DNA from 3 places in the Weizmannia sp. FSL K6-0777 genome. Region 1 is predicted to be linked to each of the others. Evidence: riboswitches for the same ligand, from Rfam matches in the RefSeq annotation. Region 1 holds a riboswitch; each other region holds the start of a gene.
What was found. Region 1 has a riboswitch for thiamine pyrophosphate ahead of tenA (thiaminase II). Riboswitches for the same ligand answer to the same signal wherever they lie in the genome.

Region 1 (11,004 bases):
TGTGCCCGCACTTTGACCGGTGCGGTGGCTGTGTCTGGCAGCACTGGGCATACGAGGGCCAGTTAAAGCAAAAAACTGCCCATGTAAAAGAAGCCATTGCCGCACAAGGCTTTGACCCGGCGCTTGTCCGTGATACGATCGGCATGGACAATCCCTGGCACTACCGCAATAAAATGGAATTTACATTTGCCCCGGACGGATCGCTCGGCCTGCATGAGCAAGGGAATTTCCGGAAAGTGATTCCGCTTGAAACCTGCCTGATTGCCGGAAAAGAAATGGTGGGTGGCGCGATGGAAGTGGCCGCATGGGTAAAAGGACATGGCTTAAAAGGCTATGACAAAGATGCGCACGAAGGCCTCTTACGCCACTTAATGGTGCGCCAGTCCTTTACAACAGGGGAAATGATGCTCGCCCTGTTTGCAACAAAAGCGCCGGACGGAGAACTGGCTGAAGCGGCCCGCGATTTGGCAGAACGGATCACCGGCAAATTCCCGCAAGTAAAAAGCCTGCTCTGGCTCGAAAATACCGATTGGGCAGACCGGACACAGGCGGAAAAAACACATGTCCTCTCCGGACGTGATTTTATTTACGATGAAATGGGCGGTTACCGTTACCGGATATGGTTCGATACATTTTTCCAAACCAACCCGGTACAGGCACAGAAACTCGTCGATCTTGCGCTTGAAATGGGCCGGCCGGAGAAAACAGAAAAAATGATTGACCTGTTCTGCGGCGTCGGCACATTTTCTCTGCCGTTTGCGGACCGTGTCGGGGAACTTGCCGGCATTGAAATCGTCGAAACCTCGATTGAATCTGCCAAACGGAATGCAAAAGACAATGGCATTTCAAACACATATTTCCTTGCCAAAGACGCACGCAAAGGGATTGATGAAGTGCTGGAAAGCTTCGGCAACCCGGAACTGCTGCTCCTCGATCCCCCGCGTTCCGGCGCCGGCGGCAAAGTCATGCGCAAAATCGGCCGGGCCAAACCTGCGCGCATTGTCTATGTCTCCTGCAACCCGGACACATTTGCAACGGATATAAAAGAACTCGAACCGTTTGGCTACAAACTGACTGCCGTCCAGCCGGTGGACTTGTTCCCGCATACGGTGCATGTGGAATGTGTGGCGCATTTGGTTTTAGATGTGTAAACAGCAACGATAAAAAGCCCTGATTTTGTGAAAATCACCTTTCCAAAATCAGGGCGATTTTTTATTCAAAATCAAAAATCTCCAATAGCCGGCTTATTACCGGGACTATAATGAATATTTATGATTTGTAATAAAATTTTCCGAATTTTTCTTTCCAATAAGGTATAATAAAATAAAGCTGGAGAGAATGAGCGAAACATTGCTATTTTGTTACCGGTTGCAAAAGCAATTAGGATGTAAAATGGATGACTTGGTCTTAATGTAAAAAACTAAGTTCAGTTTTTAGAGTAATATGATTTTTCAATAGAGATGAGGGATAAGAAATGGGAATTGATTTTCACAGTAAGCAAAATCGATTGACTTATACAACCCGTGTTGCGGATCGTTCCTGGATTGACATGATGAAAAGTCTGCTAACTGTCGAGCATATATCAAACGCTTTAGATATCGGGTGCGGAGGAGGGATTTATTCGAAAGCCCTGGCAGATATGGGCGTTCAAACTGTTATAGGCATCGATTTTTCGGAACCGATTCTTGAAGGAGCGAAGGAAAATTGTAAAGACTATAAAAATATCTCCTTTCAACTCGGAAACGCTTATGATACAGGCTTAGAAAGTCAAAGCTTTCAATTGGTGATTGAAAGAGCGTTAATACACCATCTTTGGGATTTGCATGCTTGTTTTAAAGAAGCACACAGACTGTTAAAGGATGGCGGGGTTTTTATTATTCAAGATCGCACACCCGATGATTGCTTATTAGAAGGAGATAACACAAACATCAGAGGGTATTTATTTGAGTTATTTCCAAAATTAATTGATGAGGAAATAAAACGCAGGCATAGCAGCCAAACGGTCATCGAGGCTTTGCAAGAAGCAGGGTTCAAAAAAATTGAAGAAGTTAAATTATGGGAAACAAGAAAGGTGCACGAAAATAAAGCGCAATTATTAAAAGACATAAGTGAAAGAACAGGAAGAAGCATTTTGTATGAACTGGATGATAAAGAACTAAGTTTGCTGACCGATTATGTCCAGAAAAAGGTGACAAAGGAAAATAACATCGTTGAAAAAGACCGGTGGACAATATGGAAGGCAACTATTTAGCTGATTGACCCGTCTGCAGGGCATCGGGTAAGACCAACCGCCTACTTTCCCCAATTTTTTCAGGCATAAAATTAAAAGGTCTGGAAATGTATCAAAAGGGGGATGTTCAATTTTATTTACTAAATCCTGAACAATATTTATGTGTTTGTGAGGCGTCCTCAAAGGATAGCTATAGAGCACCTGAAAAAATGATATATAAGTCCTGAAATTGAAGTATTTTTAACCATTTTCGGCCATTTCCTGGACAGTGCCGAAACGCGGCAAATTAGGGAAAGTGGCCGGTACTACTATTTTAGGCCGGGCCAGAATCAGTGCCCGTCAATGTCGAAGCAAACGCTATTGATTGAGCATCGTTTTAAAAAATGCAAGGGTCGTCTCATGGCTGACCCAGATTCTGCTATAGGACGTCCTGATATCTCACAGCACTTGAGCATCATTCTGGCGATGACAGCCCTTATATTAAATGTTAGAATAAGGTAATCTCATATATTCATAGGGGGACAAGATGGTCAAATTTGGATTTAAGTGCGTGATCTCTTTTGTAATGGCTTTCGCTTTTGTATTCCCCACTTTTTCAAATGGTTTGTTCATCAAGGTGCATGCATCTTCCATTACTGTCAAACATGCAACCAGATCGGTGAACCTTGTTTCGAAAGCATCAAGCGCCGGCAAAAAAGTTGGCACTTTGCCCGGCAATGCACCGGTATTTGTCACCGGTTCGTCGGGCAGCTATTACCGCGTTCAATTTCAAAATAAAACGGCCTATGCGTATAAAAAATATGTGGCAAACGGCAGACCAAAGGCGTGGTATACCGGCTATGCTGCTGATACAGTGTATTTGCACGACATTCGTACGGGAAAAACATTGAAAAATACGCTTTATCTCGCAACGCCGGTTACCGTTTATGCGAAACAGGGCCACTGGCTGACCATTGGTTATGCAGACGGCTATTACGGATATGCCCAAACTTACGATACCCATATTGTCCGCTACGCCAAACGGGGAATAGATTTATCATATTTGCAACCATCCGGGACAAACGGGATTGATTTCAAAAAAGTGAAAGCGGCGGGTTTCAGCTATGCGATTATAAAAGCAAGTGAGGGAACCGATTTGCCAAAAACGGGCACCAAGGATTATTTTGTCCAGGATGTTAAAGCGGCAGCCAAAGCCGGTTTAAAAGTTCATGTTTATCACATGTTTGACGCCACTTCCATAACGGCCGCGAAACAGGAGGCAGACCATTTTGCGCAGAGGCTAAGTCCTGTGAAACAACAGATTGGCTATGTTTTTGTGGATGTCGAATACGAGAATCTATCGAAAAACAAAGATACTTTAACCCGCTATGTGGATGCCTTTATCACCGAGTTGAAAAGCAAAGGATTCCAACATACTGGGATCTATACGTACTACGATTTTTACAAGAATCGTTTAAATGCATCGAAACTGCCCAAGGGGAATCTATTATGGATTTCACGTTATAACGCAACGCTCGGCATGCAGGCTGACGTTTGGCAGCATCGTAAAACAAACTGTAAGATCAACGGCGTAAAAGGAAATTTTGATTTCGATCTGACTTACAACAAGGCCATTGGCGGCTAAGGTTTTTTGTAAAAAATGGAACGGCAGATAACCAAACAGTATTTGTTTGTGTACATGATGGATAAAAATAAAACGCGGGGCATATGTATGAAATGGGTTGAAGTTCATGCGCATTTTCCGGACGTGGTGTCTGAATGGAAATGCCAGCCATTGATGACATTGAAAACGGTAATGAAGGTTGGAAAGTCTAGTAAAAGCGCGTGCAGAAAATCAAAATCGCGAATGATGTATTTTTCAGGCTGGGGGTGCAAAGAAGCGTATCAGATTTCAAATGGATAGCCATGTACCTCTAGTATCTGTTGAAATGAAATACAAAGACCAGGGACCTACCATCAGGATGAAACCAGGTCTCCCAACAGCGGAAGACGGCTGTTGGGAGACCTTTATTTTTATGCGCGTGTGAAGAGGGGCCCTTCTGCCGTGGCGTTCGTTGCCTGTACTTTTTTGCCCTTATGGATTTGTAAGCAAATCTTCCAAAGCTTGCCGGAGCGTCGGGAACATGAATTCAAATCCTGCCTGCATGAGGACTTCCGGGCGTACATGCTGGCCTTCAAGCACAAGGCTGCTTTTTTGCCCGAGTGCCAGTTTCAAGACAAAAGAAGGTACGGGAAGCCAATGCGGCCGGTGTAAAACAGCACCAATGGTTTTGCCAAATGCCTTCATCGTTATAGGCGAAGGGGCAGTGACATTGACCGGGCCGCGGATGTTCTCATTTTTAATAGCAAATAAGATCGATCTTACTACGTCTGTTATATGCACCCACGAGACCCATTGATTGCCGGAACCGACTGTGCCGCCAGCAAACCATTTATACGGCAATACCATAAGGGGCAGTGCTCCGTTTTCCTTTCCAAGCACAACGCCGAATCTCAATAAGACAGTACGGATGGCATGTTTTTCTGCTTGCTTCGCCTTGGCTTCCCAATCCGATACCGTCCTGCCAAGAAAATCATTTGCCCTTTGCAATGATTTTTCAGTATACACAGCATTGCGTGATGGCGGATAGATGCCGATTGCACTTGCATTGACCAGCACTGCCGGTTTGCGCGGCATGGCAGACAGGATGCGCAACATTTCATCTGTTGCGCACATCCGGCTTTCATAAATTTGTTTTTGGTGTTTGGCACTCCATCTTCCATCGTTTATGGACACGCCGGCCAAGTTGATGAATACATCCGCATTCCCTATTTCATTTTCGGGAGAAGCATCTTCCACCAGCCATTTTACATACTGCACACGATTTGCCGGCTGCTTGTCTTTCCTTGTTAAAATGACCACTTCATGCCCTTCGCGAAGAAGCCTTCATGCCCTTCGCGAAGAAGCATATCCGTTAATTTCCGCCCGATAAATCCGGTCCCGCCAGCGATCACAATCCTCATTTTTGCCCTCCGTTCTGCAAATTTCTCCACGGTTTGCAACTTAAGTCAGGAATAAATGGGCACGAATGATGAAAAATCAAGGTTTCCAACTCATTCGTCCTTGTTTATGGGAAAAAGCCTTCTGTGATGTTCCCGGAGCAGTCCTGATATTAAAAAGGTAATAGAAGACAATATTTTAATCAAGATGGAGCTGATAAAATAAAATGAGTTATGGATCATCATATCAGGAGCCATTAAAATTAAAATAACAGAACCCCCCACGCCTCTTCCATGAAAGCGGACCAGGTGGGGTCATTTTGTTTTGGGAAAGATGAAATTGTAGTCTGATCATAACCAAACCAACATTAAGCCCCCCCCACAACATTTAAAAGAGTTATTGAGAAACAGAAAAATGCAAGTATATTCTTCCTGCTTGGGCAGCATTCGAGTCAACATTCCTTAAGCTTTGTTTCCATATTTAAAAACTTAAAAGACGGATAATAAATCTTCTTGCACAAAATATTGGACTATGATAAGGTAAGGTCAATGAAAATGAATATTCACAAAAATCTGTTAGATACACCGAGTTGGCTGAGAGAAGTACCTTTCTAACCTGATCTAGTATGTTCGAGCGAAGGAAAGTAGGTGATGAAATGACACCTGATGATTTGTAATTTATACACCCGCTTTCCGATTAGGGCGGTTTTTTTATTTTGAGGAACCGCCTCTATCTATCGTTGTTCTTCGTGGGGTTATAGAGCAGACCGTGTCGATAATTCGTAATCAATATCAAACAAGAAGGCATACGCTTATTGGGGTTAGTATGAAACATAAACGCTTGGAACAAGAGAGTTCACTTGGTCAGCTTTCGTTAGCTCGTAAAAGTAACGATAAGTCGAGAAGCCCCTACTTCGAGTGACCCGTCGAAGTGGAAGTAGTTCACTGTGGAGCCATTTTTATACGTATATGTCAATTCTATTTCGTGCAATGTTTTGTACTCGCCTGAAGCGGGAGAAGGGAGAAAAATGAACAATCAATTTCGACGAGAAGATATTGACTTTTATTCAAATGGAACAAGATGCAGCGCGTGGCTATATTTACCCAATGTAGATAAAAGGTGCCCGGTCATTGTAATGGCTCATGGCTTGGGTGGAGTGCGTGAAATGCGGTTGGACGCATATGCTGAAAGGTTTGCTGCTGCCGGGTATGCCTGCTTTTTATTTGATTATCGTAACCATGGAGCAAGTGACGGAAATAAAAGACAACGGATAAATGTAAAAGAACAACTTGCAGATTGGAACTCTGCCATTGATTTCATCAAAAAGAATGATAGGATTGATGATAGTAAAATACTACTGTTTGGAAGTTCGTTTAGTGGGGGACACGTTATAACCCTATCAGCTCATCGAGTAGATATTCTTGCAACCGTGGCACAGTGTCCCTATACAAACAATTTAGCTACAATGAAAACGGTCTCACCACTATCTGCCCTAAAAATATTACCCTTTGCCATAGCCGACGTTTTATCTTCTATTACCGGGTATCATCCGGTCATGATTAAATTGGTGGATGCGCCTGGGAAAGTAGCGATGATGGCTGTTCCTGATTACAAAGAGGTTTTTAAGTTGATGCCTGAAAATTTAAAGTTTGTGAATAAAGCCCCTGCAAGAACGGTTTTGGAATTTTTTAAATATTCTCCTAGTAGATATACTAAAAATATAGAAATACCGATATTTTATGCGGTTTGTCGGAAAGATACATTAGCACCTGCTTGGGCAACCATAAAGTGTGCAAAACGCTCCAAGAAAGCAACGATAAAAGAGTATGACTGTGGACATTTCGATATTTATTTAGGTGATTATTTTGAAAATGCAATAGTAGATTATATAGGCTTTTTTGATAAAATTACAAAAGGCTAGTTGGATAATCAAATGCAACAAGCTAAATAAATGAAAAAAAACATGATAAACCGTTTGCGATAAAAACGCAATCAATACGGGGGTTTATCTATGGTGAAGATTGCCACCCTTCGTGCAGAAGGAAATCCATGCAAGTAATCACTGATATGGTTGGCTGTAATAAAAATACCGTATCTCGGGAACTGAAGCGTGGTACGGGCAGCATTTGAGTCAACATTCTTTGGCTCTGTTTCCATATTTTACAAAAACTTAAAAGACGGACAATAAATCTCCTGTTGCACAAAATACGATACTATGATATGGTAAGAGTAATGTAAATGAATATTCATAATAATCTACTAGGGGCGCCGGGTTGGCTGAGAAGTACCCTTTGAACCTGATCTAGTTCGTACTAGCGAAGGGAAGTAGGTGATGAAATTACACCTGATGATTTGTAATTGATACACCCGCTTTCCGATGGAGGGCGGTTTTTTTATTTTGAGGATGCTCCTCCTGCCATTGCTCGGGGCAAAGGGTGAAACCAGCCTGCAAACCGCATTCGGCTTTCCGGTAAACAAGGAGGAATCATTGTTGAAACGATCTTTTACAGAAAGACTTTATCAAAATGTCCAACCGATTTGGGAGAAAAACCATAACCATCCTTTTGTCGTAGGACTGGGGAACGGAACTTTAGAAAGAGATAAATTTATCTATTATTTAAAGCAGGATTACGTATATTTAGTTGAGTACGCAAAACTGTTTGCCATGGGTGTTGTGAAAGCGGGTAACCTTGACATGATGACGAGATTTGCTGCGGTGCTCCATGAATCGTTGCATTTTGAGATGGAACTGCACCGCCAATACGCTGCCGAGTTTGGCGTTACTCGGACGGATTTAGAAGCAACCCAACCAACGCCGGTCAACCTTGCTTACACGAGTTACATGCTGCAAGTGGCCGCCAATGGAAGCTTGGCTGAACTTGTTGCCTGCTTGTTGCCGTGTGCCTGGGATTATTGGGAAATTGGGAAACTGCTAAAAGTAAATCATCGAGACACATTGGAGGCCAATCCTTACAAGAAATGGATCGAAACCTATTCTTCAGAAACGTTCGGCTCCGGAACGCAGTGGTTAATTGACTTAATGGACCAACTGGCAAGCGGAAAATCAGAAACGGAACTGGCAGTCTTAGAACGCCATTTTCAAATAGCCTCAAAGTATGAGTATTTATTTTGGGATATGAACGATAAAAAACAAGACTGGCCGGTCTGATTTTCATTCGCAACTAAAAAGGAGGGAAGGTTGGTTCTAATGAGAAAAACACAAAAAATAACAGCAACTGCAGTTATTGCAGCTATCACAACTGCATCCAGCAGTTTGATTTATATCCCGGTTGGTTTTGCAAAAATTTTTCCGGTACAGCATTTTGCCAACATACTCTCGGCTGTTTTGCTCGGCCCCGGTTATGCGGTTGCGCAAGCTTTTATATCCTCGCTTTTACGTAACTTGCTTGGGACGGGGAGTATTTTTGCCTTTCCGGGAAGCATGATCGGCGCGTTTTTGGCAGCTTATCTGTACGCGAAGACGAATAAGCTCATTTTTGCCTTTGTTGGGGAGGTCATGGGGACAGGCATTCTCGGTGCCTTGGCATGTTATCCCATTGCTGTTTTCTTACTCGGCCAAGCGTCAACGCTTTTCGGATTTATCCCTGCCTTCTTTTTAAGCTCTTTTGCAGGGGCCATTTTTGGCTATGTTTTGATAAAAGTTTTACAAAAAAATAAAGGGTGGGACAGAATGATCAATCATACCGTAAGCAACCGTAAGTTTTGAGCGAAACACCGGGGAGGAATGAAGGCATTGCCACGGCGCATACAGGATGCCAGCTATTGATAACCGGCCAAAATTTATGCCAGCAAAATCAGGCTCTTGAAAGCAGAGCCTGATGCTGTTGGCATTATGACGGCACTCCGGCATAGTCTGAAACCTTCGCTGGCCGGATCCATTTGCCAACCGGCTCGCCTGTATACAGCCGCTATCCAGATTGAATACGAGCTTCCTCTTACATTTACATTTGAACGAAGCCACGGAGGATTGAGGGCATTGCCACGACGCATACAGGATGCCAGCTATTGATAACCGGCCAAAATTTATGCCAGCAAAATCAGGCTCTTGAAAGCAGAGCCTGATGCTGTTGGCATTATGACGGCACTCCGGCATAGTCTGAAACCTTCGCTGGCCGGATCCATTTGCCAACCGGCTCACCCTTGATACCACCGCCATCCAGATCAAATACGAGCTGTCCTCTTACAAAAGTTTTCGTAACCCGGCAATCAATTTTTCTGCCGATATACGGGCTGTGCTTATGGCGGTAATAGAGGTCTTCCGCACTTACCGTGTATGGCCGGTCGGGATCGAGAAAGAGGAGATCCGCATCTTTTGCGAGCGCAATTTCCCCTTTCGATTTTAAGCCAAAACGTTCGGCAGGGTTGGTTGCAATCATGCGCGTAAATTGCGTAATGGGAATATTGCGCTTTTTGACAGCCTCATCGAACATCAAATCGACATTATTCTGGCACCCGGTTATGCCGCCCCATACCTCAAAAATATTTCCGGTTTCGCTGTCCTTCATTACAGGCGGGCAAGGGGAATGGTCGGATGTCAGCATATCGATTTTTCCTTGTTTCAATCCTTCCCAAAGTTTTTCCTGCTCCGCTTCGCTGCGTAAAGGCGGGGAACATTTTGCAAGCGGGCCGATTTCCGCAAATTGGGCTGTTGTGATTGTAAAATAATGTGGGCACGACTCAAGCGTGACATCCTGTCCTTCGTTCCGCGCTTTCGTAATTTCTTCCACTCCTTCCGCACTGCTGACATGGACAAAATGCAGTTTGCACCCGGTTTGTTTCGCAAAATACAGCGCCCGCTTGATGGCATCCACTTCAGTAAATACCGGCCGTGTTGCAACATAATCAGCCGGGCTTGTTTTCCCTTGTTTAATCATCTCCTCTGCTAACCCATCGGTAATGGCGGCATTCTCTGCATGAATCAATAAAATATGTCCCAGCTCGGCTAATTTTTTCATCCCCGCATAAAGCGTGTAATCATCTACATTTTTAAAGTCTCCCGGCAAATCGGTTCCGCAGCTGGCCATAAAACATTTATAAGCAACAACACCGCAATCGGAAAGTTCTTTTAACTGATCGAGATTACCTGGGACTAATCCGCCGTAAAAAGCGTAGTCCACATAGTTTTTGCCGGCGGCAGCGGCAAGCTTTTTTTCTAAAGCATCTTTTGTTGTCGTGGCAGGCAGCGCATTTAAAGGCATATCTACATAGGTTGTCGTTCCCCCGGCGGCAAGCGCCTTTGTTCCGGTTTCAAATCCTTCCCATTCCGTCCGCCCCGGTTCGCACATATGCACATGGATATCGACCATTCCCGGCATCACATATTGGTCTGAAGCGTCATAAACTTGTTCTGCCGTTTCCTCAATTTTATCCGCAATTACAGCAATTTTTCCATTTTGGATGGCAAGATCAGCAATTTTAACGCTGTTTCTAAAAACGACTTTTCCATTTTTAATGAGCGTATCATATTTCGTTGTGAATCCCCTCCCTGTGATTTGGTTCGAGAACGACTGTATTTTGAAAAATTGTATCCTTTTTAAATTTTGAAAATGGAAATGCGTATTTTGACAGAATGACATAGGCTAAACCAGCCGCAACAAAGCCGATGATCCATGCCAGTTCCACTTTTGCAAGTGCGGCAGCCGCGCCAATTACTAATGAAATGACAGCCGCAGGGTTATAGCCGGAATAAGGCCCGTCTTCCGCGTACAAGTCGGCGATATTTACCTTTTGTTTTCGGAAGATGTAGTACTCAATCAATAGAATGGCTACAATC
Region 2 (11,004 bases), 840 kb from region 1:
GCCAAGGCATTCACCGTGCGCCCTTTCTAACTTAACCATAAAAAGGTTTAAATCCAAAAATAAGCGATTCTCGGTTTACTTGGTTTGTTTCTCCTATCCGGTTTTCAAAGAACACATACTGAAGGATTGAACCTTCAAAACTGAACAAAACGGAAACGTCAAACTTAATTGTGGAAAACGAAGTTTTCCTTAATTTCCTTAGAAAGGAGGTGATCCAGCCGCACCTTCCGATACGGCTACCTTGTTACGACTTCACCCCAATCATCTGTCCCACCTTCGGCGGCTGGCTCCGTAAAGGTTACCTCACCGACTTCGGGTGTTACAAACTCTCGTGGTGTGACGGGCGGTGTGTACAAGGCCCGGGAACGTATTCACCGCGGCATGCTGATCCGCGATTACTAGCGATTCCGGCTTCATGCAGGCGGGTTGCAGCCTGCAATCCGAACTGGGAATGGTTTTCTGGGATTGGCTTAACCTCGCGGTCTCGCAGCCCTTTGTACCATCCATTGTAGCACGTGTGTAGCCCAGGTCATAAGGGGCATGATGATTTGACGTCATCCCCACCTTCCTCCGGTTTGTCACCGGCAGTCACCTTAGAGTGCCCAACTCAATGCTGGCAACTAAGGTCAAGGGTTGCGCTCGTTGCGGGACTTAACCCAACATCTCACGACACGAGCTGACGACAACCATGCACCACCTGTCACTCTGTCCCCCGAAGGGGAAGGCCCTGTCTCCAGGGAGGTCAGAGGATGTCAAGACCTGGTAAGGTTCTTCGCGTTGCTTCGAATTAAACCACATGCTCCACCGCTTGTGCGGGCCCCCGTCAATTCCTTTGAGTTTCAGCCTTGCGGCCGTACTCCCCAGGCGGAGTGCTTAATGCGTTAGCTGCAGCACTAAAGGGCGGAAACCCTCTAACACTTAGCACTCATCGTTTACGGCGTGGACTACCAGGGTATCTAATCCTGTTTGCTCCCCACGCTTTCGCGCCTCAGCGTCAGTTACAGACCAGAGAGCCGCCTTCGCCACTGGTGTTCCTCCACATCTCTACGCATTTCACCGCTACACGTGGAATTCCACTCTCCTCTTCTGCACTCAAGCCTCCCAGTTTCCAATGACCGCTTGCGGTTGAGCCGCAAGATTTCACATCAGACTTAAGAAGCCGCCTGCGCGCGCTTTACGCCCAATAATTCCGGACAACGCTTGCCACCTACGTATTACCGCGGCTGCTGGCACGTAGTTAGCCGTGGCTTTCTGGCCGGGTACCGTCAAGGCGCCGCCCTGTTCGAACGGCACTTGTTCTTCCCCGGCAACAGAGTTTTACGACCCGAAGGCCTTCTTCACTCACGCGGCGTTGCTCCGTCAGACTTTCGTCCATTGCGGAAGATTCCCTACTGCTGCCTCCCGTAGGAGTTTGGGCCGTGTCTCAGTCCCAATGTGGCCGATCACCCTCTCAGGTCGGCTACGCATCGTTGCCTTGGTGAGCCGTTACCCCACCAACTAGCTAATGCGCCGCGGGCCCATCTGTAAGTGACAGCAAAAGCCGTCTTTCCTTTTTCCTCCATGCGGAGGAAAAAACTATCCGGTATTAGCCCCGGTTTCCCGGCGTTATCCCGATCTTACAGGCAGGTTGCCCACGTGTTACTCACCCGTCCGCCGCTAACCTTTTAAAAGCAAGCTTTTAAAAGGTCCGCACGACTTGCATGTATTAGGCACGCCGCCAGCGTTCGTCCTGAGCCAGGATCAAACTCTCAGTAAAGATGTTTGATAAAAGCTCAAAAAGAATTTGACGTTTCGTTTTGTCCAGTTTTCAAGGAACAATCTTTGCTGTTCTTAACAGCGACTCAATTATTATACCAAAATATCAATTCGCTGTCAACATCTTTTTTTAAACCCGTTTTTTAATCATCTAACGGGCCAGCTCATATATCATATCACTTATTCGTAACTTAAGTCAATAAGATAGAGCAAGGTAATGTTTTCCATCTCTTTTTAGATCCCTGCTCTATAATATAATGAAGAAACAGGGATCTATGCTGCGAGTTAAGATGGCGGAACGGCATTGACTTCCTCAGTTACATACGTACCGGTCATTTTCAGGGAACCGCAGTACTCCTTCGTATGTTTACATTGGAGAAAGCTGTCACAGCTGCCGCTTCTTTTATCCATTCCCTTTTTTCATCCATAATTTTCGGAATGCTTTTTGCCAGTCGCCGGCAAGTGCCTTTACACTTAAAATTTCTTCTATCGCATCAAAATTTGTTCTATCATGGTATCTGATTTTATTGATATGCAGAATGGAAAGCTGTTTTTCCCCTTTTTCAAGCAGGATAAAGCTGTCATTTTTCCGGACAAAGCCTTCTTCAAGCACACGCATATAGAAGCCGGACCAACCGGTTTCCACAATGTCGGCAGGAAAACTGTCCAATCCGTGTTTCGCAGCAATTTTATAGCAAGGCTCCCGCGGCTGTGATACCTGCACAATCGCTTCCCCCATTTGAAAAACATCACCGATATGGATATCTGCTTCCGACCATCCCGAGAGCGTAATATTTTCGCCAAATGCCCCCGGCTCAAAAGTTCGGTTAAATTTCTTCTCCCATACCGGAAAATGATCACCAACATACACGCAGACTGCTTTATCCGCTCCACCATGATGAACAAGGTCCGCTTGCTTGTCCCCTTCAAAATTTTCTTTTGCCAGATATACCGGGCCCTCCTGCGGTATTTTAAAAATGCCGCTCTGCACCACTTTCTGTTTATAGGTAAGCGCCTTTGGTTTGCCTGTATTTACCGAAACAACAACACCGTCCGCCATCACGTTCGCTCCTTCCCCAAATTGCTATCTAAATTTTACCATCCTTTGCGTAAATTTTGAAAAACATTTTAAGAAAATCCCGCGGGTCTCCCGTTCAGCTTTCCGAATTCGCTGTTTTCAATCCTTTTGCAGAAAGGTTTCTAAAATTTTTATCGCTTCATTATTTTATCAGAATGTTTGTTTGTATTTTATCACAAGAACAAAAGTTTTATCAATCAAGATATTGAAAAATTCTCGCAAAAAATTCACCGCCATTCAGCCTGCTTGGCACCAAAAAAGCCAGGCTCCTACACCCGGCTTATCTTGATTCCATTTTTAAACTGTCAAAAGGCGCAGGGGGGTTTACGCCTTCATTATAAAGTGAGTTCCCTTTTCAACAGGTCAGCTGCCGCTTCCGCATCTTCCGCGCCTGCAATGGAAGAAATGACGGAAACGCCGTCTGCCCCTGCTTCTATGACGCTTTTTGCATTGCCCGCCCCTATGCCGCCAATTCCGACAATGGGAATCCGGATGCCATTTTGGCGGATTTCGCGAATGACGGCTGTGCCTTTCGCTTCTTTCGCATCTTCTTTCGATTTCGTCGGAAAAATTGGGCCGACGCCAAGATAATCCGCGCCTCCATTTGCTGCCTGCCTGGCTTCCTCCAACGTATAGGCCGAGACGCCGATGATCTTATCCCCCAACTTTTCTCGTACGGATGCCAGCGGTTCATCTTCCTGCCCGACATGCACACCATCAGCATTCAGTTCCAACGCAAGTGCAATATCATCATTTACAAGAAAAGGAATCCCGTTTTTTTGGCATATCCACTTCAATTTTTCACCAAGCACTTTCTTTTCTTCGCCTTTTCGTGCACCTTTTCCTTTTTCGCGGTATTGAAAAAGGGTGACGCCGCCTCTGATGGCGTTTTCCAGCACTTGTTCCGGCGGCAGCGTGCAGTTCGGGCTGCCCATAATAAAATACAGTTTCAATGCGTCACGCAAATGTTCGCCTGTCATCGGTTTTTCATTCTCCTTTTTTGGTACGCCCAATGGTTCGTCGGCCCGTGCCCGTGTCCAATTTGAATGCCGTCTTCGATCGCCGCGGAAATGAATGCTTTTGCTGTCGACACAGCAGCAAATATATCCGCGCCTTTTGCCAATTCTGCCGTAATCGCTGAAGAAAACGTACAGCCGGTGCCGTGCGTATTTTTTGTTACGTATCTTTTCGCTGTATATTCGTAAAAGTTCGCCCCGTCAAAAAGCAAGTCGCTCGAAACCGGGGAAGACTCATGATGTCCGCCTTTAACGAGACAATACCGAGGACCGCAATCCGCAATGATGCGTGCCGCTTCCTTCATATCATCAGTATTTCGGATGGGCATTCCTGCCAGTTCCTCCGCTTCCGGAAGATTCGGCGTCACAATGAAGGCGAGCGGAAGCAGCTGGCTTTTTAAGGCTTTAACCGCTTCCTTTTGCAAAAGGGTTTCTCCGCCCTTTGCAATAATCACCGGGTCCACAACGAGTTTTTCCCAGCGGTAGGCTTTGATTTTTTCCGCGACCACTTCGATGATGCCGGAATCAAACAACATGCCGGTTTTTAGTGCATCCGTCCCCATATCTTCGGCAATGGACGCCAATTGGCGGGAGACTGCTTCGGGACCAAGCGGAAATACCCCCTGGACCCCGCGTGTATTTTGCGCCGTCACCGCGGTAATTACGGACATGCCGTATACTTCTAATTCCTGAAATGTTTTCAAGTCCGCCTGGATGCCGGCACCGCCCCCGGAATCAGAACCGGCAATCGTGAGTGCTTTTTTCATGATGTTCACCCTTCTTTCTTTTCAAAAGAGGCATATTTTTGGATTTCTTCAGGCCCTATTTCTGCCAACTGGTCTAAAAACGCCATTTGAAAACTGCCCGGCAAATCCCCGCCTGTTTTTTCCCTTGCGATTTCCGCAGCAGCGCCGTAAATCGCAAGCGCCGAAACGGATGCCTGAACCGGATCTTTCTCAACAGCGAGAAAGGCGCCGCAAACCGCGGACAAAAGGCAGCCTGTCCCGGTGACTTTTGTTAAAAGCGGGTGGCCGTTATGTACGAGATAAAGGTTTGTACCGTTTGACACCGCATCCGTCTTGCCACTTACCACGACCGTAGTATGAAGCGTTTTTGCCGCTTTTAAAGCGAGTTCGCCCGTATCCAGGCCGGTATCTCCTGCATCGACGCCTTTAACTTTGGCATCTATTCCGATCAGATTGGCGATTTCTCCGGCATTTCCCCTGATGGATGTGAAGCGGATTTCTTTCAGCAATTTTTTTGCCGTTTCTGTCCGGTAACGGGTTGAACCGGCAGCTACCGGATCAAGGACGACCGGAACGCCATTTTCATTTGCAGACTTTCCCGCCAATATCATTGCTTCGACGGCTTTTTCATTTAAAGTGCCGATATTTAACACGACCGCATTTGCCGCTTTCGCCATATCGGCAACTTCTTCCACCGCATCGGCCATTACCGGAGATGCGCCAAGTGCCAACAGCCCGTTTGCTGTAAAATTAGCCACCACAATATTCGTGATATTATGGATAAGCGGATTGGCTTCCCTGATTTTTTCAAGCAGTTCAATTGGTTTTTCCTTTTCCATTTCCATTCCCTCCTAATCCATTACAAGTCCGCCGTCAACGACGAGATTTTGTCCGGTTACCGCCCTCGCCCATGGCGATGCAAAAAACAACACGGCATCCGCAACGTCTTCCGGTTCTGTCACCTTTTGCAGCGGAGTAGTTTCCTGAATCAATTGAAAAACCGCTTCAGATGTGGCTGCACTTGCATCCGTCGTTTTCAGAAGGCCGCCGGATACCATATTAACGGTAATGCCATATTGCCCCAGATCTTTCGCCATGCTCCGGGTGAAGCCGAGGAGCGCTGCCTTGCTCGTATTGTAATCATGGTAGGCGACAACCGGATTTTGAAACAGGTTTGTGCCAATATTGATCACCCTGCCGAAATGCAGCCGTTTCATTTCCGCAAGGCCGGCCTGTATGGTATTTAATGCGCCGCGAACCGCACCTTCCATCTGCAAGCTGTATTCCTCCCACGAAATTCGGGAAGCATCGTGCCGGGATTCCGGATCAAAGCGGAAATGCACGAGGGCATTATTTACAATTGTCGTGACAGGCCTGGAAAAATAAGCTTCGGCCTGCCGGAACATCTTTCTTACCTGCGCCGGATCCCTTACATCCGCCTTCAGGGCAACCGCTTTTTCTCCTAAAATATTCTGAAGATCCTTTGCCTTCCCCTCACTCTCAAAATAGTTGATGACAACGCCCGCCCCTTCTCTTGCAAAAGCTTTTACAACTGCTTTGCCTAACCCCCTGCTTCCGCCTGTGATGACGACCACCTGCTCATCCAGTTTCATTTGTCCCACCCCTTCCCATGCAAAAAAGCCAGGCCCGAAAAGACCTGACTTCATCAGCAAGAAATTTTTTACAAATTCCTACTTTCCTACGCCGGTATGATCCGGATCAGGTCCAAAGGGTTGAAAAACGCCGGTTTTTCTCTCAGCCCGCCAAATCCGGGCACCCCTAGTAGTTTGAAAGATTTACTTTTTTCAATTATAGCTTTTCTATTATGCTTTGTAAAGCTTAATGAAAATCACCGGCAGGGGTTATATTATGTGAATTTAGCTTTGTTATCTTTCTCCATCTTCATCTCTTAATACCCAATGGGCAATTGGTCCATGGCCATGCCCAATTCCCGGGCTCTCAGAGATTGCTCTTGTCAATAATTTTTTAGCTGTTTTTACGCTGTCTTCTAAGGGATGGCCCTTCGCCAACTCAGCTGTAATCAATGAAGACAATGTACAACCAGTTCCATGAGTGTGAACGGTATCAATGCGTTTAGATTCGAGCCATATTGTCTGCTCCCTCGTCACCAGACAATCACGAACAGTTTCTGATGTAACCAGATCATGTCCGCCCTTTAACAGCACAGCACCTGCCCCTCTTTTGAGAATCAGTCGTGCTGCGTGCTCCCGGTCCTGATCAGTACGTATCGTCATTTCTGACAGAACTTCCCCCTCCGGTGTATTCGGTGTAATGACATCAGCAACCGGAACCAATTTCTTTTTAATCGTCGCAATTGCTTCAGGAGCAACGAGATGTGTCCCACCTTTTGCAATCATGACCGGATCCACAACCAGCGGCCTCCATTTAAATCGTTTAATTCCGTCAACAACAGCTTCTATGCGTTCTGCATCAAACAGCATACCCGTTTTTAAAGCTGCAATTGAAAAGTCGTCCGCAATGGATTCCATTTGACGGACAATGCTGTCAACCGGCATTGGAAAAATTCCCTGAACTCCTTTTGTATTTTGCGCTGTCACGGCAACGATTACAGACATGCCGTAGACACCCCTCTCTTCAAAAGTTTTCAGGTCGGCCTGAATACCTGCACCGCCACCGCTGTCAGTTCCTGCAATTGTTAATACCTGTGGTCTCATCTAATATACACCTCTTCTAAAATGATCATAGTATTATTTTTTTTCTGCATTTGACAGATTGGATCCCATCCATTTGTTATAATGTTTTTGAAAATAACTTATCAGCCTGCTGCATGATTCTTGTATATGCCACTGCTTCTAACCTTTGAAAATTGATCCCTATGAAGAAGTCTCATAAGGAAATAATAAAGGACTGCCGTAATAATCAGACTAATAAATGACGAACCAATTGGCCAAGCTTGAAAATAGCTGACTTCATAGAGAGCAAAACCAACCACAAAAGCGACGAAAGCTACCAGATTAACACCGCCCCGGTACCAGTACGATCCTTCTGGTTTAGTCAAGTCTGCTGGCTTCAGGTGTTTACGGATCAAAAAATAATCAACCAATACGATGCTTTCAATGGGAATAAAGACAGCACCAAGGATTAATAAAAAGCTTTGATATTTATCAATTGGAAACACCAGCGAAATCAGTGTGCCTGACACTCCTGCAATGAATACAAGCCGCCTCTCCGAAAACTTTGGAAATAAATTGCTTGCAGAAACACCTGCTGAAAAAACATCTAGAAAAGCTGTCGTTACAGTGGAGAAAAAAATAATAAGCAGACCTGGGATACCCAAGCCCAGTGCACCCATGATTGGAATTGGGCTTGCATTCCAAAGGCCAGTAGCAATGGTACAAAGCAAGCCAACAAAGTACATCCAGATGCTGGATAGAGCATAACCCCAATATGTAGCGTGTGCGGCCCCGTTAATATTCCTTGCATACCGGGAATAGTCTGCAACCAAAGGAACCCAGGAAAGGCACATGCCGATCACATAATCTAATCCGAGAGAGAAAGTAAGATGACCTTTAGGTTTCTTGTCCATTAAGTCTGCAACATTTACTGTTGACAAAACAGCATAGGTCATGATGATGGATAAAATCAATGTTGCACCAACTGTAAATATCTGAAACCATTTTAAATGATTGTGTTTCAAAAGCGCGTTAACCGTTGTGATCAAACCAATCAAGATAATCCAAAAATCCCGGTTCCCAAGAACTCCTGCAAATTTTAAAGATACACAGGCTTCAGCTGCCATCAGAATCATCACAGCTGTCCAGCCAATTAACTGCAGTGCATTGCACAAGCTCGGAAAAAAAGAACCTCTAATCCCAAATGAAGCACGGGTAGCAATCATACCTGATACTCCCTCTCTTGTTCCAATGCGGGACATGAAATACATAGGAACTGACCCGACAAGCATGCCAACGATAATCGTCAGTAATCCATTCTTCAAACCAAGACCTGCCAGTGTATTTCCTGAAAAAATAGCAGCCAGTCCTAATCCTGCTCCGATCCATAACAGTGCAATCTGCAACGAAGCAATTTGCTGTTCCTTTTTTGGCACTACTTCTAATGAGTATTGGACTTTTAATTTCTCATTCGATTCCATTTGAAAACGACCTTTCACATTTTTTGATAACGAAATATATTGTTAAAACAATTGGTTTGGTAATTACATTTTTACGACCAAAAGAATGACGGTATATCTTTTCTGGACGGTTTTATGTAGCTCTTGCTGACATTTGTTTTTATCTGAAATTTGGAAACAGAGAGACTTACAATTATAATGTTTGGAGATCCATCACTTTTTTAAAAGGTGCTGTCAGAAAGATTTTTTGTTTCATATTGAACTGCCTCTCCTGTTCTTTTCGTTTAAATCTTATCGGATAAATGCACCTGCATAGCCTGCTAAAGCGTCCCCAAGCCACAGCGGAACCATTTTTAATAAATTTGCAGGAAGCTGATCTTTCTGAAAAAATTGGAGTGCTAAAGATTCGGAAGAATTGTTTCGCAGCTTTCCTCCTGCAATTTCCGCCAAAAAACAAGTGGTGATAAAATGGACACACTTTCCATCAGGATACTTGAAAACTTGAAATTCAGGGTCGGAATAAACACCAATTATTTGTTTTATCCGAATTGTTAAGTTTGTCTCTTCTTGCATCTCTCTGATTGCTGCTTGCAAAACAGTTTCCCCAGGTTCAACATGGCCGGTTGGAAGACCCCATTTTCCAACATCTGCCCGCTTTTGAAGTAATACTCTTTCCTGTTGATCAAAAAGAACAACGGCTACACCCGGATAAATTTGGTCGATTACATTCAATGCTTCATTCCTCCTTCAAAAAATAAAAAAAGAGGGGAAAGAATCAGCGCATAAGAAATACACTGAACCTTTCCCCTCGGATCTTTTATATCAATAGGTGCCTCTTGTTTTATTACAAGAGATGAAGCCCTCGGTCGCAGACCTTCTGAATGAAGCGGAACCCTAGCTCCAGTTTTCCAGTTCGACAATATTTTATATTAAGTTAATCACAATGTCAAGAGATTGCCGCATTTTTAACTCAATTTTGATTCTTATCAGCATTATGACACCGGCCAGCCCGCAGATGAAGAGGTACGGCGATAAACTGCGCTTTTTAAGCCAAAATGCAAAAACTACAGTCTTTTCAAAAACACATAACTGACTTTATCATAATCCATTTTTTCTTCATAAAACCGGTGGGCGTCTTTTCTTTGCAGGCCGGATGACAGGGAAACAATGCCGTATCCGTTTTCGCCAGCCTGTTTTTCCACATACGCCAAAAGCCTGGCGCCGTATCCTTTTGATCGGTGCGCTTCATCCGTCACCAGGTCGCATACCCAAATGAACCGCCCGTTGTACAAAGTAATCATCGGCATATACCCGGTTACCGCCACAATATTTCCGCCATCTATTACAGCGGCCATCTTGTAATCCGATGTCTTTGCCGCCGCCTCCACCAGCTGAAGATCGTTTTCTTCGTCCAAATGTTTCCGCAGCTGTTTCATCACCGGAAACACCGCTTTCCACTCTTCGCGGGCTGTAAGTTCTTTTATTTTCACCTGTATACCCCTTCTTTGTCTAAATGGTAATGCATAATAATCAATTCGCCCTTTTTCCCCATCATCCTGTCCCCTTCATCCACAAACCCGGCTTGTCTGTATAAATTTTGGGCAGCAAGATTTTCCGCATTCACCCCAAGGACCATTTGCTCTATTTCCGGAAAATGGGTACGGACAAAATGGGGCAGCTGTTTTAAACATTGCCTGGCGTATCCTTTTCCCTGCTGGTGGAAATCGGTTGAAAAAGTCCGCAGCAATATGGCATGCGGATGATTTGTATAGGACCTGGCGCCATTTTTTTCATGAAGCACAAAAAAGTTTGTGATCATGTTATGGCGGACTGCAACAACAGGGTGCCGTTCCGGATCCTCTTTTGCAAGGGCAATGGCTTCATTTGGATGCCCCGTAAAACGGAGCTGATCATCCGTTATCGTATAGTTGTCCAATTGTTGCTTTAAATCATCATTGTAAAAGACCAGTTCCAATTCCATTACCCCTTACATGTCGTTTCTTCCAAATCGAGTGATAACCGTACCATATCCCGGCAGTGAATCCCGTTTTCATAAATCGCTTCATCATAATGCCTGACGAAAAAGTCTCTGTCCATCCCGGAGATCCGGAAACCGCATTTTTGATATAAGGCCAGCTGGCTGATGCTGGAATTACCGGTACCCACTTCGATCGATTTAAATCCTTTTCTTCCTGCCCTCTGGATGGCATCCAGCACAAGCCGTTTTCCAAATCCTTTTCCATGATGTTCTTTTGCAACCGCTACATTCGCCAATTCCACGATTCCCGGCCTTGC
Region 3 (11,004 bases), 740 kb from region 1:
AAGGTGGGAAAGGATAATCGAGATGCCGGTGATGCCGCCGTCCAGAATCTGGTTCGGGACAAGGAACAGCTCGAGGGCAACCCCCATAATCATCGCGCCGAGGCTGACAAAGATAAAACGCTGGCCAAGTACCGCCCACTTATTTTTCTTCTGCCTGAATTGGGCATATGTTTTTGCCGTTTCTTCCATATTTTATCCCCTTTCCAAATGTTTTTGTGAAAAAATGTACATTTTACGCATACATAAGCCGTTCCTTTAAGAGCGGCGTTTTCCAAAGCCAAGGATTTTTCCCTGAACCGGAGAACGAAAAAATATTTACAATGAAGGACGCTCCCGATCAAACAGATGAGAAAAAGCGGGCTTTTAACACAGAGGAGAAAATCGGTATAAATATCTATAATATAATTATATTATAAGAAAGTTAAAAAGTGAATGAATATGCATTTCCATGTTGTTTAAATTTTTCCCGGCCGTTTTGAATCATGGGGAAGGGCGCGCTTTTAGGGGCCCAAATTGCCCGTATTGACCGCGGAAATGTTTATAAAAAAAGCCCGGCTCGGCCGGGCTTTTCAAATATCCAATCTATTCTTTTTCCAAGGCGGCTTTTAAAGCATCTGCCAGGCTGTTGCCGAAACTTTCCTCTTTCTTTGTGTATTTTTGCAGCAATTTCTTTTCTTCATGTTTTGACAAAGTTTTTTTCTTTTCGTCTGCTTTTTGGACAATATTGCAGTGGCGGCACTGGAAATAGACGCCGGATTTGCCGTGATGGATCTCCATCTTTTTATGGCAGGTCGGGCAGCGCCTATTTGATAGTTTCGGGCTTTTCCGCTTTGTAAACCGGCATTCCCGGTTTGAACAGACAAGCTTTTTCCCGTCTTTGCCGTTTACTTCTTTCATAAGGGAACCGCATTCCGGGCATTTTGTTCCCGTTAAATTGTGGGCGCGGTATTTTTTGTCACTCGTCCGGATTTCACGGACGAGGCGTACGGTTTCCCGGCGGATGGTTTCCAAAAACTGCTTCGGGTTGCCTTTTCCGCGGGCAATTGCTTCAAGCTGTTCTTCCCATTTGGCGGTGAGTTCCGGCGATTTTAGCTCGTCATTGACAAGGTCGATCAGCTGCTTGCCTTTCGGGGTCGGCACAAGGCGGCCGGACTCACGGCTGATCGTTTCGGAGGAGACGAGCCGTTCAATGATATCGGCGCGTGTTGCCGGCGTCCCGAGTCCGTATTTTTCCATTCTCGAAAGAATATCCGCTTCGGAATACCGTTTCGGTGCTTCGGTTAAATGCTGGCTGAGCCGGATTTGTTCCAGCTTAAATTTTTTTCCTTCTTTGATCGAAAGCAGCGCCGTATTTTCCCGCTCCTGTTCATGGTGCAAAACAGCGGTAAAACCGGCATTTTTCACGGCCATTGTCCGCCCGGTCATGGTTTTTCCGCCTGCTTGAAGTTTAAATTGGACGGTTTCATATTCATAAACCGGATAGAATAGCGCAAGGAACCGTTTTACAATCAGATCATAGATTTTCCGTTCATCGGCAGACAAATCTGATAAGGCCGGGCGTTCATCTGTTGGAATAATCGCATGGTGGTCCGTCACCTTCGCATCATTGATGACACGTTTGGCCAGTATTTTACCTTTCCGGGAAAGGATCGGCTGAACTTCTTCTTTGTACGCATCTTTCACCGCAAGCAGCCGGTCGTACATCGTATTTTCCATATCTTTCGTCAAATATTTCGAATCGGTGCGCGGGTAGGTAACGAGTTTATGCTGTTCATATAAGTTTTGCAGCACGTTCAATGTTTTTTTTGCTGTAAAACCAAAACGGTGGTTGGCATCGCGTTGCAGTTCCGTCAAATCGTAAGGGAGCGGCTGCTGCTCTTGCTTCTGTTTGCGGATCACCTCTGTCACGACGGCAGTCTGCCCGGATAAAGCCGCATGTATGGCATTTGCTTTTTGCTCGTCAAATATCCGTTTTTCGCCATGCTGGTCATACGATACTTCGAGTTTTCCGGCGAGCGCTTCAATGGTCCAGTATTTTTTCGGCACAAAAGACTGGATTTCCCGTTCGCGCTCGAGCACCATCGCCAATGTCGGCGTCTGCACGCGCCCGGCGGAGAGCGGATCGTTGTATTTCACGGTTAAAGCACGGGAGACGTTCAATCCGATCAGCCAGTCTGCTTCGCTGCGGCAAACGGCGGAGTGGTACAGATTGTCATACTGCTTTGCCGGTTTTAACTGTTTGAATCCGTCTTTAATCGCTTTATCGGTCTGGGAAGAAATCCATAACCGTTTCACCGGTTTTTTCCAGCGCATTTTTTCCAGAATCCAGCGTGCGACAAGTTCGCCTTCGCGCCCGGCATCGGTTGCGATAATGCAGTCTTTGATGTCGCTTCTTTTGCCAAGCTGTTCGATCGCTTTATATTGCGGATAGGTCTGCCGGATTGTTTTAATTTCCATTTTATCCGGAAGAATCGGCAGGTCTTCCATACGCCATTCTTTATATTTCGGATGATAATCTTCCGGCATTTTCAGTTCGATCAAATGGCCGAGCGCCCATGTCACGATATAGCGCGGCCCCTCAATATAACGTTTTTTATTTTCCGTGCAGCCGAGGACGCGCGCAAGTTCGCGCCCGACGCTCGGCTTTTCGGCGAGTACAAGCGATTTCATTGCATAACACCTTTCTTTTATTCCTGTCTGAACAAGTATAACGCATCAAACAGGATTGATAAATCATTTCGTTTCTTCTGTTTTCACAGTGAAAATTTTGAAATACAAACGGGCTTTTGGTAAAATTGTGGTTTGTAAGAGACAGTGTAACCTGAAAGCCTGCATTATATCTTGCAAATATAATTGGATAGGTGGTTATCAATAATGGAACAAACAAAGCCGTACAGAGTCTTATTGTATTACAAGTATGTTGAAATTGAAAATCCGGAAGCCTTTGCAGCCGAACATTTGCAGTTTTGCAAAGAGACCGGTTTAAAGGGGCGTATCCTCGTTGCCAAAGAAGGGATCAACGGCACCGTTTCCGGAACGGTTGAACAAACAACCAAATATAAAGAAAAGATGCACGCCGATCCCCGGTTCCGGGACATGGTCTTTAAAGAAGATGAAGCAGATGGCCATGCGTTTAAAAAAATGCACGTCCGCCCGCGTAAGGAACTGGTTACGCTGCGGCTTGAAAAAGATATCAATCCGAATGAAAAAACGGGAAAATATTTATCCCCGAAAGAATTTCGCGAGGCGCTGCTGGCTGAAGATACCGTTGTACTGGATGCGCGCAATGATTATGAGTATGATCTCGGCCATTTCCGCGGAGCATTGCGCCCGGATATCCGCGCTTTCCGCGAACTGCCGGGATGGGTGCGCGAACATAAAGATCAATTAAAAGGCAAAAGAATTGTGACGTATTGCACAGGCGGCATCCGCTGTGAAAAATTTTCGGGCTGGCTTTTGGAAGAAGGGTTTGAAGATGTCGGCCAACTGCACGGCGGGATTGTAACATACGGAAAGGATCCGGAAGTGCAGGGCGAGCTGTGGGACGGCAAACTGTATGTATTCGACGAACGGATTTCCGTTCCGGTCAATCGAAAAGAACATGTCGTTGTCGGCCGGGATTATTTTACGGGGGAACCGTGCGAACGTTATGTCAACTGCGCCAACCCGGCCTGCAACAAGCAAATTTTATGCTCGGAAGAAAATGAACATAAATATATGCGGAGCTGCTCGCATGAATGCCGTACCGTACCAAATAACTTATATGTAAAAGAACACGGCCTTACACCGGAAGAAGTGGCTGAACGGCTGCGCCGGATCGAAGAAGAAGACGCGGCGTTAAACCGGTAACCGGTGCGGCTTTTAACCTTACGATCCGAAAAGCGGATGGTGAAAAAGGGCATGGAAACCGTGCTCGCTCCCTGCCGGAACGATTCCTTGCTTCGGAAACGGCATTTTCTTGAAAGAAACAAGGCCTAAAGAGCGGAATGTGAAAAAGAGAAGAAAAACCGGGAACTGCTGCAAACATCCCAGCTCGGGGGCAGGGTTAACAAGCGGTGCGTTCCGGAACAGAGAAAGGATTTGGTGCAACTGGGCCAAATCCTTTTTATCTGCCTGTTTTTTGTGTAAAATGGGGAAAAATGGGCATCTTTGCCGCTTCATACGCGGTATGGCAGAGGATGAAAATCAGCGGGCAATATTTTCAGGATAGAAAGAAAGGCGGGATTTGGATGTGCGGGAGGTACACGTTAACGGCATCTGTAAATGAATTGGAAGAAAGGTTCCATGCCAAAGCTTCTTTTTCAAGCAGTGAATATGCCAAAAGTTATAATGTCGCGCCTTCGCAAATGGTGGCTGCCGTGATCAGCGCCCATGGGCAGTACAGACTCGGTTTTTTAAAATGGGGCTTGATTCCTTCCTGGGCAAAAGATCCGAAAATCGGGCATAAGATGATCAATGCCAGAAGCGAAACCGTATTTCAGAAACCGGGTTTCCGGGAGGCAGTGAAAAGGCGGCGCTGCCTCATTCCGGCCGATTCTTTTTTTGAGTGGAACCGAAAAGACGGCACCCGGGCGCCGATGCGGATCAGGCTTAAGAACAGGGGCATTTTTGCGATGGCCGGGCTTTGGGAAAAATGGATGGACCAGGAAGGGAATCCGGTCTTTACTTGCACGATTTTAACGACAAAGGCGAACAGGATGATGGCAAAAATTCACGACCGGATGCCGGTGATTTTACGCAGGGAAGATGAAGAAAAATGGCTGGACACATCGGTCACTGAGGCGGGCCGGCTGTTGCCACTCCTTTCGCAGTATGATGCAGACCTAATGGAAATGTATGCCGTATCTGAACGCGTCAATTCGCCGAAAAACAATTTTCCGGAGCTGTTATTGCCAAAAGATTAAATTTTTTGTTGAAATGTTGTGGCAAAAAGTTTATCATAAAGGTGACAATTTCATGAACGTAACCACAGGGGGAGCGTTAAGCTGAGAGTGAACGCCATGTTCTGACCCTTTGAACCTGTCCGGTTAATGCCGGCGTAGGGATGTGGAATTTCTTTTGTCCTCCCATGGTTCGTTATGTTCATGCATACCAAAAGGGGGATTTTTTTATGGGCAAATTAAGTTTACAGGCTATGATTGAAGCGGCTATTTTTGCGGCGTTCGCGCTCGTGTTGGACTTATTGCCGTCCATTAAGGTGACGTCCGCGATTTCTCTGTCGTTTGCCATGCTGCCGATTTTTGTGGTCGCTTTTCGCTGGGGATTTAAAGCAAGTGTTGCTTCCGGATTTATTTGGAGCCTGCTGCAGATCGTCACCGGTGATGCTAATGATATTCTTAACCCGCTTCAGGGCATCATGGAATATCCGGTCGCTTTTTCGTTCATCGGGTTTGCCGGGCTTTTCCGGCCGCTTGTCGAAAGAAGCTGTCGTCACTATAAAAAGGGCACGATGACTTTTTGGATATGCCTTTCCGTTCTTACCGGAAGTTTTGCCCGCTATTTCTGGCATTTCGTAGCCGGCGTGATTTTTTGGGGTTCCTATGCGCCTAAAGGACAGTCGGCGTTTCTCTATTCTCTCATCATGAATGGCGGCACGATGATTGGGAATGCGATTTTATGCGCAGCTGTTGCGGCGATTCTCTTGAATGCCGCCCCGCAGCTGCTGACAAAATACCGCAATCCGCACAGGCATGCGGCATAAAAGCAACTTGAAAACGGCAAGGCCAACTGCGCCTTGCCGTTTTCGCTGAAGGAAAGAGGCTTCATGGTAACAGGCGCCTTGTAAAGCCGGCAGTCCGGTTTTTACTGCTTTTTCGGTTGATGATAGGAGGCTACGGGTAATGCTTTCGAGAAACGGGAAAAGATAAATAGAAGGAAAATGAAAGAAAGGGGATTTTATGGACAAAGACATTCATCACCCGTTTGGCCACCGGGTCATCCCGATGGCTTCGATTGAAAGCGGAACAGGCAGAGAATTGCTGCCGGATCTCTATTGCCTTACCATCCAAATTGTCAATGTGTGCCTGATCGGCAGGGCCGGAACCGATGCATTTGTTCTCGTGGATGCCGGCATGCCGGGTTCTGCCGAAGCGATATTTTCAGCCGTGCGGGCACGCTTCGGGGAAAAGGCAAAACCAAAAGCGGTTTTACTGACGCACGGCCATTTTGACCATGTCGGAGCGATTGCGCCATTATTGGAAAAGTGGGACGTGCCGGTTTTTGCACATCGATTGGAGTTGCCCTATTTAACCGGGCGTGAAACGTATCCGGATCCCGATCCGTCCGTTGAAGGCGGCCTGCTGGCGAAGATTTCCATGATTTATCCGAATGAACCGGTTGATCTTGGCCATGCTGTCCAGCCCCTTCCCGAAGACGGGACGGTCCCATTTTTGCCGGGCTGGAAATGGATCCATACGCCCGGCCATTCGAGAGGGCATGTGTCGTTCTTCAGGGAAGCAGACAGCGTGTTGATCACGGGGGACGCATTTATCACCGTCAGGCAGGATGAATTTTGGAAAGTGCTGGTGCAAAGGCAGGAAGTAAACGGGCCGCCGCGCTATTTTACAAATGACTGGAAAGCGGCCAAACGCTCAGTTGAAAAATTAGCTGCCTTAAAGCCGGAAACTGCTGTTTGCGGCCACGGGATCCCGATGTCTGGCTCCGGCTTGCGGAAAGGGCTTGAGGCCCTTGTATCCGGATTTGATGAAATCGCGCTCCCGGATCACGGGAAATACGTAGATGGCACACAATAGGCGGTTTGTTCATTGCTTCCTTCCCCGCAAAGGTTTACAATAATTTGTAAATGGATGGATATAAAGGGGCGAGAAAATTGGAAGTCAAAGATTTTATGATCCGGGATGTTATTACGGTAAAAAAAGAGACAACGATCCGGGAACTGTTAAAGGTGCTTGCCCACCACCGGATCGGCGGCGTACCGGTCGTGGACGCGGAAGGAAAGCTGCTCGGTATGATCAGCGACGGGGATGTCATCCGCTTTTTGCAGCCAAAGGCACGGACCGTTTACGATTTTTATATTACGATCGTGGTAAATGAGCAGGAAGACTTTAATGAAAAATTGGTGCACAGCCTGGACTTCCCGGTGGAAAAGATTATGAAACGGCGGGAACTGTATACGGTAAGGCCTGAAGACGATTTTGAAAATGCGCTCAGGATTCTGGCAAAACACCATTTTAAAAAGCTTCCGGTCGTCAATCAGGCAGGGCGTGTTGTCGGCGTCATCTCAAGAGGCGATATCATGCGCCAGATTACGGATAAATTGCTCAACAGCTAAATCGCAATGTTTAGACCGGCCTCCCCGGGGAAGACTATACATAACAGTCTTTCGGGGAGGTCAAATCATGAACGGAACTTCAATGCCGCAATCTCCTGAACCGTTGTGGCGCAAAACGGTCACGATGCCGCAATTTCCATCGTTAACGCAGGATATGGAAGCCGATGTGGCCGTTGTGGGTGCCGGAATGGCCGGGATTGTAACTACCTATTTGCTGGCAAACGAAGGGTATAAAACGATCCTGTTTGATGCCGGATCCATTGCAAATGGCACAAGCGGGCATACGACGGCAAAAATCACCGCACAGCACGGGCTCATTTATGATGAATTGATCCAGCATATAGGAAAAGAAAAAGCATCCCTTTATTACAAAGCAAACGAAACAGCTGCATCGTTCATTGAACAAACGATCCTGAAGCACGGGATCCGCTGTGATTTTTCGCGGCAGGATGCCTTTCTCTATACCAATTCCGATGCATATATTGAAAAACTGGAAAAAGAAATGCAGGCGTATGAAACCCTCGGCATCCCGGGAGAATGGATCGGTTCGCTGCCGGACGGGATTCCCGGGAAAAAAGCGGTGAAAATGGCCGGGCAGGCACAGTTCCATCCGCTTTCGTACTTAAAAGCACTGATTGAATATTTAATGGACAAAAATGTCCCGATTTTTGAACAAACCACTGCGAAAGATATCGATTTTGGCAGCCCATTAAAAATCAAAACGGAAAAAGGGCATACCATGACGTGCAAATACATTTGCATCTGTACACACTATCCTTTTTACAATGCGAAAGGCTTGTATTTCTCAAGAATGTATCCGGAACGTTCGTACTTGCTTGCCGTGAAACCTGTAAAACCTTTTCCGGGCGGCATGTACATTAATGCGGAGCAGCCGTCGCGTTCATTCCGGGAAGCGGAAGGAGCCGGGGAAAAACTGCTTTTGGTCGGCGGAGAGAACCATAAAACCGGCCACGGGGAACCGGAGATCCGCCACTATGAAGCATTGCAGAAGTTTGCAGAAGAAACATTCGGAATCGGGGCATTCTGCTGCCGATGGTCAGCCCAGGATATGACCACATTGGATAAAATCCCTTATATCGGCCCCATTACCAAAAATGAAGAAAGGGTCATGGTCGCAACCGGATTCCGCAAATGGGGGATGACCGGCACCCATCTCGCCGCCATGCTGATGCGGGACCGGATTATGCAAAAAGAAAATCCTTATGCCGGTATCTTTTCCCCGCAGCGTTTTGAAGCGGATCCGATGGTCAAAAAATTTATCTCGGCAAATGTCGATGTTGCCGGGCAGCTCGTCAAAGGAAAACTTGACATGCGGAATCAATCTTTAGATGCGTTAAAAAATGACGAAGGGGCCGTTGTCCGTATCAATGGAAAGCGGGCAGGCGCCTACAAAGACCAGGACGGGAACATCTATCTGCTTGATACGACGTGTACCCATATGGGCTGTGAAGTGAAATGGAACTCGGGAGACCGCACATGGGACTGCCCGTGCCACGGTTCGCGGTTTGCTTGTACAGGTGAAGTGATAGAAGGGCCGGCGAAAGAACCGCTGAAAAAAATCGGGCACCAGGACTAAAGTGCTGCAAACACCGTCACAATTCGACGGTGTTTTTCTGCTTCTATGCGCGAATTTGTGACTTTATGCCTATGTTACAAATTTTTCACTGGATTACAAAGAGGCGTTTTTGTGTAACCAAATCAACATTTTGCCGTTATCCGCCTGTTAAATCCGTGTGTTAGGATTTACGGTGTTGGCACAAAAGCCGGCAAAAAGAGGAGGTTACATTTTATGAAAAAAGCAGTATCAGCACTTGCAGCTGCGGTGACCATCACAAGCGTAATGGCTGTCAATGCACAAGCCGCAGCGCCGGATACTTATACCGTAAAACCGGGGGATACACTTTGGGGGATCTCTCAAAAATACAATACATCTATTAAAACAATAAAACAAAATAACCAACTTTCCACCGAAATGATTTATCCTTCACAAAAGTTAACCATTTCCCCAAAAAACGTTTATGTCATTAAAGCCGGTGACACGCTGTCGGATATCTCGAAAAAATACGGCGTGCCGGTTGAACAAATAAAAGAATGGAACGATCTGTCATCGGATGTCATTTTTCCGCATGATCAAATCGTTATTCGTTCCAATCCGAAAAGCAAAGTGACAGTAAAAGAACGTGCGGCGGAAGTTTCCGTCCAGCCGCAAACGAGCACGGAAAATGCCAAAGTGGACGTGAAAAAGCCGACCGTGCACGTGGAATCTTCCAAAGAGACCACTCAAAAACCGCAGGGGAAAACGATGACCGTCACGGCGACCGCTTATACAGCCAATGATCCGGGCTGCTCCGGCGTTACAGCGACCGGCATCAATGTTAAAAATAATCCAAACGCAAAAGTGATTGCCGTCGATCCGAACGTGATTCCGCTCGGTTCAAAAGTATATGTCGAAGGGTACGGGACCGCTGTTGCAGGTGATACGGGCGGCGCCATTAAAGGAAACCGTATCGATGTCCTCGTCCCGGATTCAGGAAAAGCCGCCAACTGGGGGCGCCGTACGATCCAAATCACCGTGCTGAATTAACGGGCGCACGGATGGTGATCCGGTACTTGCACCCGAAACATTCAACAGGCACAGCAAAACAGAAAACAACCATTCAGGAAGTAACAATGAACGATGGGGGAAATACCGCATTTTGAAACACCGCCCGGCCGGGTAAATCCAGTGGAAAAGGATTTACCCGGCCGGGCGTTTATTTTTTCTTGGCAGCGTGTGAAAAACATTGTAAAGTAGAGCTAGAAAAAGAAAGGAGTGATCTGTTTGTCTTTTCCTTTGATCATCGCTGAAAAACCTGACCAGGGGCGCACCCTTTGTTCGGTTTTTCCGCATGTGAAACGGGAGGGGTATATTGAAATCCGGCCGAATGAGATCTTCCCGGAAGGCGCTTTCTGCACATGGGCGATCGGCCATTTAACCCAGCTCGTCCCGCCGGAACATTACAATCCCGCCTGGAAGCAGTGGAAACTGGAAACGCTGCCGATTCTCCCGGAAACATTCAAATATGAAGTGGCAAAGTCAAAATACAAGCAATTTCAAATCGTCAAAAAACTGGTAAAAGACGCGCGTGTAACAAATATTATTCATGCAGGTGATGCCGGCCGCGAAGGGGAACTGATCATCCGCAACATCCTTCATTTGTGCGGCGCCAAAAAACCGCTCCGGCGTCTATGGATCTCGTCTTTAACCCCGCAGTCGATCCGGGAAGGGTTCCGCCATTTATTACATGATGAAGACACCCGCCCTTTGTATGATGAAGCATACGCCCGCGCCTGTGCAGACTGGCTGGTTGGCATGAACGCCTCCCGTGTCTACAGCCTGCTTTTAAGGCAAAAAGGCATGCGCGATGTCTTTTCGGTCGGTCGCGTCCAGACACCTACGCTCGCTTTAATCGTAAAAAGGGAGCTGGAAATTGAACATTTTAAACCCGAACCGTTTTGGGAAGTCACCGCAATGTTTCAATTTGATGACAAACAATACGAAGGCAAATGGGTGAAAGATGGCGAACCGCGTTTGAATGACCCGGCCATGGCAGCACGGATTGCCGCATTTTGCCGCCAAAAACCGGCGGAAGTTGCAGAATTGAAAAAAGAAAAAAAGGAATTCCAGCCTCCGCTGTTGTTTAACTTGTCAT

Region 2: another riboswitch for thiamine pyrophosphate. It lies ahead of NST70_RS07650 (3-oxoacyl-ACP reductase); the one in region 1 lies ahead of tenA (thiaminase II).
Region 3: another riboswitch for thiamine pyrophosphate. It lies ahead of thiT (energy-coupled thiamine transporter ThiT); the one in region 1 lies ahead of tenA (thiaminase II).

Annotation. Positions count from the first base shown of each region.
Region 1 covers NZ_CP151971.1:795,217-806,220, forward strand. Annotated here, with positions in the region: gene rlmD (23S rRNA (uracil(1939)-C(5))-methyltransferase RlmD) at 1-1,151, shown strand, start outside; gene NST70_RS03585 (class I SAM-dependent methyltransferase) at 1,475-2,251, shown strand; gene NST70_RS03590 (GH25 family lysozyme) at 2,757-3,854, shown strand; partial or broken gene NST70_RS03595 (TIGR01777 family oxidoreductase) at 4,305-5,233, opposite strand; gene NST70_RS03600 (alpha/beta hydrolase) at 6,238-7,131, shown strand; TPP riboswitch at 7,462-7,551, shown strand; gene tenA (thiaminase II) at 7,588-8,379, shown strand; gene thiW (energy coupling factor transporter S component ThiW) at 8,419-8,937, shown strand; gene allB (allantoinase AllB) at 9,305-10,807, opposite strand; gene NST70_RS03620 (NCS1 family transporter) at 10,692-11,004, opposite strand, start outside.
Region 2 covers NZ_CP151971.1:1,637,139-1,648,142, reverse strand. Annotated here, with positions in the region: rRNA gene NST70_RS07680 (23S ribosomal RNA) at 1-37, opposite strand, end outside; rRNA gene NST70_RS07675 (16S ribosomal RNA) at 203-1,756, opposite strand; gene NST70_RS07670 (MOSC domain-containing protein) at 2,159-2,815, opposite strand; gene thiE (thiamine phosphate synthase) at 3,169-3,813, opposite strand; gene thiD (bifunctional hydroxymethylpyrimidine kinase/phosphomethylpyrimidine kinase) at 3,810-4,616, opposite strand; gene thiM (hydroxyethylthiazole kinase) at 4,622-5,434, opposite strand; gene NST70_RS07650 (3-oxoacyl-ACP reductase) at 5,447-6,208, opposite strand; TPP riboswitch at 6,275-6,386, opposite strand; gene thiD (bifunctional hydroxymethylpyrimidine kinase/phosphomethylpyrimidine kinase) at 6,482-7,291, opposite strand; gene cytX (putative hydroxymethylpyrimidine transporter CytX) at 7,393-8,730, opposite strand; gene NST70_RS07635 (NUDIX domain-containing protein) at 9,001-9,441, opposite strand; gene NST70_RS07630 (GNAT family N-acetyltransferase) at 9,774-10,199, opposite strand; gene NST70_RS07625 (GNAT family N-acetyltransferase) at 10,196-10,690, opposite strand; gene NST70_RS07620 (GNAT family N-acetyltransferase) at 10,690-11,004, opposite strand, start outside.
Region 3 covers NZ_CP151971.1:1,538,796-1,549,799, forward strand. Annotated here, with positions in the region: gene NST70_RS07115 (YitT family protein) at 1-189, opposite strand, end outside; gene NST70_RS07120 (DNA topoisomerase III) at 583-2,670, opposite strand; gene NST70_RS07125 (rhodanese-related sulfurtransferase) at 2,875-3,849, shown strand; gene NST70_RS07130 (SOS response-associated peptidase) at 4,230-4,904, shown strand; TPP riboswitch at 4,962-5,062, shown strand; gene thiT (energy-coupled thiamine transporter ThiT) at 5,111-5,701, shown strand; gene NST70_RS07140 (MBL fold metallo-hydrolase) at 5,898-6,752, shown strand; gene NST70_RS07145 (CBS domain-containing protein) at 6,830-7,291, shown strand; gene NST70_RS07150 (FAD-dependent oxidoreductase) at 7,359-8,888, shown strand; gene NST70_RS07155 (3D domain-containing protein) at 9,102-9,896, shown strand; gene NST70_RS07160 (DNA topoisomerase III) at 10,134-11,004, shown strand, end outside.